One region of the Acidocella sp. MX-AZ03 genome, then DNA from elsewhere that is predicted to be linked to it. Evidence: predicted binding sites of a transcription regulator. Region 1 holds the regulator's gene; the other holds the start of a gene.
The links. Region 1 encodes HrcA, which represses chaperone genes, less so after heat shock. Its sites were predicted from a motif close to GTTNGCACTCNCNNNNNGNGAGTGCNAAC; they were not measured.

Region 1 (3,406 bases):
ATCAAACAATACCGGACGCGTGCCACGGCTTCCGCTTTTGCCCTGCTGGGCGCCACGGCCCTGGCTGCTGTCAGCGTTGTGCCGGCGAGGGCCGCCGACCCGTCCATGGACGCGACCCAGGTGGTGCAGAAGAATTTCACCCCGGTGCCAGATTTCTCGCCCCTGGTGAAAGCGGTGATGCCGGCGGTGGTCTCCGTCGATGTGAAGCTGAAGCTGGACCAGGCCGCCGATGACAGCAGCTCCGGGCCCCAGGCGCAGAACGGCTTGCCGCCGGGCTTCCCGCAGATCCCTGGCTTTCCCCCGGCTTTCCTTTTGGCTTCAGTGGCCCGCAGCAGCAGCCGCAGGCGGTTGAGGCCAAGGGCTCGGGCTTCATCATCGATGCCAACGGCACCATCGTCACCAATAACCATGTGGTGAAGGGCGCGAAGACCGTGACGGTAACGCTCTCCAATGGCGATACCTACCCGGCGAAGATCCTCGGCACCGATCCCAAGACCGATCTGGCGGTGTTGAAGATCGACGCGAAGAAGCCGCTGCCCTATGTCGAGCTGGGCGATTCCAAGGATGTCGAGCCCGGCCAGTGGGTGATCGCGATGGGCAACCCGTTCGGGCTGGGCAATACGGTGACGACCGGTGTGGTCTCCGCCCTGGGCCGCGATATCGGCGATGGCCCGTATGACCGTTTCATCCAGACCGATGCGCCGATCAATGAAGGCAATTCCGGTGGGCCGCTCTTCAACCAGAAGGGCCAGGTGATCGGCATCAATACCGCCATCCTGTCGCCCTCCGGCGGCTCGGTCGGCATCGGCTTCTCCATCCCCTCCGATATGATCAAGCGCGTGGTCACCCAGCTGGTGGCGCATGGCAAGGTGACGCGCGGCTTCCTCGGCGTTTCCGCGCAGATGATCTCGCCGCAGATGGCGCAGGCGCTGAAGCTGCCGATGAGCAACCCGAACAAGGATGGCGCGCTGATCGCCGCCGTGGCGCCGAACAGCCCGGCCGCCAAGGCGGGGCTGAAGGCGGGCGACGTGATCACCGCCGTGAACGGCCAGGCCGTGACCAATCCGGGCGATCTGGCCGAGGACATCGCCAATATCGACCCGAGCGGCAAGGCCGACATCACCTATCTGCATGGTGGCAAGTCGCAGGATGTCAGCGTTGCGGTGGAAGAGATGCCGAGCAACCCGGATGCCAGCTTCGAGCACGGCAATGGCGGCAATGGCGGAAGCCAGCAGAATGCCTCGCCGGCGGCGCTGGGCGTGACCTTGGCGCCGCTGACGCCGGATCTGCGCAACCAGCTCAACCTGCCGGATGATGCCTCGGGCGCGGTGATCGTGAATGTGAAGCCGAACTCGCCGGCGGATCAGGCCGGGCTGCAGCAGGGCGATCTGCTGGTCGGCGTCGGCGCCACGGATGTGAACAGCCCGGATGAGGCGGTGAACGCGATCAAGGCCGCGCGCAAGGGCGGGGCGGATGCGGTGGCGCTGCGCATCGTCCGCCAGGGCCAGGCTCTGTTCGTCGGCATCGCCCTGGGCGACGGCAAAAACGGAAACTGACAAAAGTTTTTGAGGGTGCGGGGAACTTTTTCCAAAAAGTTCCCCGCACGGGCCGGTGCCAGGGCACCGGCCTTTTTTATTACCCCAGCAACCGCCCGATCACCCGCGCGGTATAGTCAACCACCGGAATGATCTTCCCGTAATTGATCCGCGTCGGCCCGATCACCCCGATCGCGCCCACGATCCGGTCCTGCGCGTTGCGCGCCGGGGCGACGATCATCGAGACGCCGGCGGAGCCAAACAGCCCCGATTCGGCGCCGATGAAAATCCGCACCCCGTCCGATTCCTCGGCCAGATCCAGCAGCTTCAGCAGCGTCTCCTCGGTTTCCAGCCGCTCGAACAGAGCCTGGATGGCGGATAGTTTTTCGAGCTGGTCGATATCCTCCAAAAGCCGCCCCTGGCCGCGCAGAATCAGCGAGCCGGAGCGCCCTTCCTGGCCCCAGGTGGCGAGCCCGGCTTCGATGACGGCGCTGGTCAGCTCGTCCAGCGCACTGCGGTCGGCGGTCAGCTCGGCGCGTACCCGGCCGCGCAGCTCGGTGAGGGTGAGGCCGGCGAGCTGGGCGTTGAGGAAATTGCTGGCCTGCTGCAGGGCCGAGGGCGGCAGGCCGGGCGGGGTTTCGATGATGCGGTTTTCCACCTGGCCATCGGCGGAGACCAGCACCACCAGCGCGCGCCCCGGCGAGAGCGGCACGAATTCGATATGTTTCACCGGCCCTTCGCCCTTCGGGGCCAGCACCAGCCCGGCGGCGGCGGACAGGCCGGAGAGCAAGGTGGAGGCCTGGGCCAGCGTATCCTGCATCGAGCGGCCGGAGCCGGCGAGGGCGAGGTTGATATTGGTCCGCTCCTCCTCCGAAAGCTCGCCGAATTGCAGCAGCCCGTCCACGAACAGCCGCAGGCCGCGATCCGTCGGCAGCCGGCCGGCGGAGGTGTGGGGGGAGAAGAGCAGTCCGGCATCGGTGAGGTCCGCCATCACGTTGCGGATGGTGGCGGGCGAAAGCTTGTGCGGAAGCAGGCGCGAAAGGGTGCGGCTGCCCACCGGCTCGCCGGTTTCGACATATTGTTCGACGATTTCGCGCAGCACGGCGGCGGAGCGGATGTCGAGCCCGGGCGGGAGCCGGGGCGGAGGGGATTTCTGTCTATGGTCCATCGGGCTAGGCTCGGATAATAGCACGGCGCAGCAGATGTAAGGAGTCAGATCATGCGGCCCTCCGGCAGAGAATTCAACGCCCTGCGCCAGGTCTCCATCGAGACCGGGTTTTCCCATCATGCCGAGGGCTCGGCGCTGATCCGCATGGGGCGCACCGAGGTGCTGTGCACCGCCAGCGTCGAGGGCCGGGTGCCGCCGTTCATGCGCGGCCAGGGCGAGGGCTGGGTGACGGCCGAATACGGCATGCTGCCGCGCGCCACCCATACGCGCGGCGAGCGCGAGGCGGCGCGGGGCAAGCAATCCGGCCGCACCCAGGAGATCCAGCGGCTGATCGGGCGCAGCTTGCGCGCCGTGATCGACCGCAAGGCGATGGGCGAGATCACCGTGACGCTGGATTGCGACGTGCTGAATGCCGATGGCGGCACGCGCTGTGCGGCGATCAGCGGCGCCTATGTGGCGATGGTGCTGGCTTTCCGGCAGTTGAAGGCGAAGAACGTGATCAAATCCATGCCGATGCTGGGGCAGGTGGCGGCGGTGTCCTGCGGGATTTATCAGGGCCATCCGGTCCTGGATCTGGATTATGCCGAGGATTCGGCGGCGGATGCGGATGCGAATTTCATCCTGACGGCCGCGGGCGGGATTGTGGAAATCCAGGCGACGGCGGAGAAATCCAGCTTTGACGAAGCGGCCTTCAACAAGCTGC
Region 2 (3,406 bases), 1.1 Mb from region 1:
GCTGGGGTTCAGCCTGGCACGCAAGCCGGTTTTCGCGCTGCTGGCGCTGGTGCTGCTGCCCTTCCTGCCCAGCGCCCCGGCCGGCGCCAGCCTCACCTTGCCCGGCGCGCAGCCTTACAGCGCCGCGCTGCTGGCGCAGCTGCGGGCGCAGCACCGGCCGGTCTTCATCGACCTCACCGCCGCCTGGTGCATCACCTGCCAGGTGAATGAGCGCACCACGCTGGAAGCCGCGCCAGTGCGGGATCTGTTCAAGGACAAGCATGTCGCGCTGCTGGTGGGGGACTGGACCAACCGCGACCCGGCCATCACCGCCTTGCTGACGGCCAGCCACCGCGCCGGCGTGCCGCTCTATCTCTATTATCCGCCGGGCGGCGCGGCGGCGATTTTGCCGCAAATCCTCACCCCCGGCATCGTGAAAGCGGCGCTGCAAGGTTAAAAAACCTTTACGGCCATTGCGCCTGAGCCCAATCCGCGCAAAATTCGGTTACGATAAAATGACAGGCGTCAAGGACTTGAGGATGCAGGATGTCTCCGGCGCGGCGCTGTCCGGCCCACGCGCGAAACTGGATGCTGACAGCATCAAAGCCACCTATTCACGCTACGCGAAATCCTATGACAGCTGGTTCGGGCTGGTCTCGGGCCACGCGCGCCGCGCGGCGGTGGCAGCGGTGAACGCGGCCCCCGGCGCCAAGGTGCTGGAGGTGGGGGTGGGCACCGGGCTGGCGCTGCCGCTCTACAGCCCGGCCAAGCGCATCACCGGCATTGATTTGTCGGACGACATGCTGAACATCGCCCGCGACCGCGTGGCCGAGATGGGGCTGCGCCATGTCGAGGCGCTGGAAGAGATGGACGCGCAGGCGACCAGCTTCGAGGATGGCAGCTTCGATGTCGCGGTGGCGATGTTCGTCGCCTCCGTGGTGCCGGACCCGCGGGCTTTGGTGGCGGAGCTGCGCCGGGTGGTGAAGCCGGGCGGGCGGATTTTGTTCGTCAACCATTTCGCCCGCGAGTCGGGGCCGATCTGGTGGATCGAGCGCGCCATGGCCCCGGCCTCGAAGCCGCTGGGCTGGCACCCGGATTTCCGGCTGGACCATATGTTCAAGGCCGCCGACCTCGCCCAGGCGCGGATCACGGATATGCGGCCGATCGGGCTGTTCCGGCTGGTGGAGCTGGTGCGCTAACCGCCATGCGCGGCATCATCCTGGTGGCTGGCCTGCTGCTGACCGGCCCGGCTTTGGCGCAGAACTGCGCCGACACGCAGACACAGACGGATCTGAATATCTGCTCCTATCAGGCGTTCCAGACCGCGGATGCGGCGCTGAATGCCAGCTACCGCACGCTGATGGCGAAACTCTCCCCGGCCGGCCAGACCGGCCTGCGCGAGGCCGAGCGCGACTGGGTTGCTTACCGCGACGCGCAATGCGGCTTCGAAACGATGGGCACGCAAGGCGGGAGCATCCACCCGCTGGTGCTCAATCAGTGCGAAACGGCGTTGACCCAGGCCCAGACCAGGCGGCTGGAAGCGCAGCTGCACTGCCAGGAGGGCGATGTCAGCTGCGGCGGCCAATAAAGCTAATGCAGCGTCAGCAGCTGGGCGTTGCGCCAGCCGGCGGGCTTGATCAGCTCCGCCTGGCCGACGCGAACCGAATGCAGCTTGCCATCCAGGTTGGCGGCCCAGAAATCCAGGAATTTATGCAAGGCGGGGAATTTCGGCGCGAGATCAAGCTCCTGCCAGATATAGCTCTGCAACAGGCCCGGATGGTCCGGCAGATGATAGAGGATCTCAGCGGTGGTCAGGCGGTAGTCGCGCATCTGCAAGGCAAGGGACATGCTTGGCACTCTCTCTTGAAGTCAGTGTTGGCAATCCCCGGGTTTCACCAGACTGCCACACACAGCCCCCTGCTGCGCAACTATAATCTTCAACGAAACCAGCAACTTAGCACTCAAAACCGGGAAGTGCTGCCGTTCTTGACTTACACTGCCGGCACAGGCTACATCTCTGGCACTCCTTCCAATGGAGTGCTAACAGCCGCGGTGCCGCACGATTGGGCCGGACAGGCTGGGAAGCTTTTAAGACATAATGTTTAGGAGCGATCATATGGCGAATTTCCGCCCCCTGCACGACCGCGTCGTCGTTCGTCGCATCACCCCCGAGGAAAAGACCGCGGGCGGCATCATCATCCCCGACACCGCCAAGGAAAAGCCGCAGGAAGGTGAAGTTGTCGCTGCCGGTTCCGGTGTGCGCAACGAGGCCGGCGTGCTGGTCGCGCTGGACGTCAAGGCGGGTGACCGCGTGCTGTTCGGCAAATGGTCCGGCACCGAGGTCAAGCTGAACGGCGAAGACCTGCTGATCATGAAAGAATCCGATATTCTCGGGATCGTCGCGGCCTGATTTTGAATGGTGGCCTTGAGGCCGCCGTCATCAGACGCTCAATTCAATTCAAGGAGCTAAACACATGGCTGCTAAAGATGTCCGTTTTGGTTCCGACGCGCGCGACCGCATGCTGCGCGGCGTCGATACCCTCGCCAACGCCGTCAAGGTGACGCTGGGCCCGAAGGGCCGTAACGTCGTCATCGAGAAATCCTTCGGCGCCCCGCGCATTACCAAGGACGGCGTGTCCGTCGCCAAGGAAATCGAGCTGTCCGATAAGTTCGAGAATCTGGGCGCGCAGCTGATCCGCGAAGTCGCCTCCAAGACCAACGACCTGGCCGGCGACGGCACCACCACCGCGACCGTGCTGGCTCAGGCCATCGTGCGCGAGGGTGTCAAGGCCGTGGCTGCTGGCCTGAACCCGATGGATCTGCGCCGCGGCATCGACAAGGCGGTTACCGCCGTCGTGGAAGAGCTGAAGGCCCGCACCAAGAAGATCACCAACCCGTCCGAGACCGCGCAGGTTGGCACCATCTCCGCCAATGGCGAGACCGAGATCGGCGAGATGATCTCCAAGGCGATGCAGAAGGTCGGCAATGAGGGCGTGATCACGGTTGAGGAAGCCAAGGGCATCCAGACCGAGCTCGATGTCGTCGAGGGCATGCAGTTCGACCGCGGCTATGTCTCCCCGTACTTCATCACCAACCCGGAGAAGATGGTTGCGGACCTCGAGAGCCCGTACATCCTGATCTTCGAGAAGAAGCTCTCCCAGCTGCAGCCGATGCTGCCGCTGCTGGAAGCCGTGGTGCAGACCGGCAAGCCGCTGCTGATCATCGCCGAGGATGTCGAGGGCGAAGCCCTGGCCACCCTGGTCGTGAACAAGCTGCGTGGCGGCCTGAAGATCGCCGCCGTGAAGGCGCCGGGCTTCGGTGACCGCCGCAAGGCCATGCTGGAAGACATCGCCATCCTGACCGGTGGCCAGGTGATCTCCGAGGATTTGGGCATCAAGCTCGAGACCGTGACCCTGAACATGCTGGG

Region 2: groES (co-chaperone GroES) is a predicted target of HrcA. The motif match lies at 1,996-2,024, and genes of this name have one in related genera.

Annotation. Positions count from the first base shown of each region.
Region 1 covers NZ_CP110774.1:1,337,867-1,341,272, reverse strand. The annotation lists gene GT370_RS07620 (hypothetical protein) at 1-417, shown strand, start outside; gene GT370_RS07615 (trypsin-like peptidase domain-containing protein) at 411-1,556, shown strand; gene hrcA (heat-inducible transcriptional repressor HrcA) at 1,636-2,703, opposite strand; gene rph (ribonuclease PH) at 2,755-3,406, shown strand, end outside.
Region 2 covers NZ_CP110774.1:2,415,499-2,418,904, forward strand. The annotation lists gene GT370_RS13365 (thioredoxin family protein) at 1-436, shown strand, start outside; gene GT370_RS13370 (class I SAM-dependent methyltransferase) at 519-1,178, shown strand; gene GT370_RS13375 (lysozyme inhibitor LprI family protein) at 1,184-1,567, shown strand; gene GT370_RS13380 (usg protein) at 1,570-1,827, opposite strand; gene groES (co-chaperone GroES) at 2,096-2,389, shown strand; gene groL (chaperonin GroEL) at 2,454-3,406, shown strand, end outside.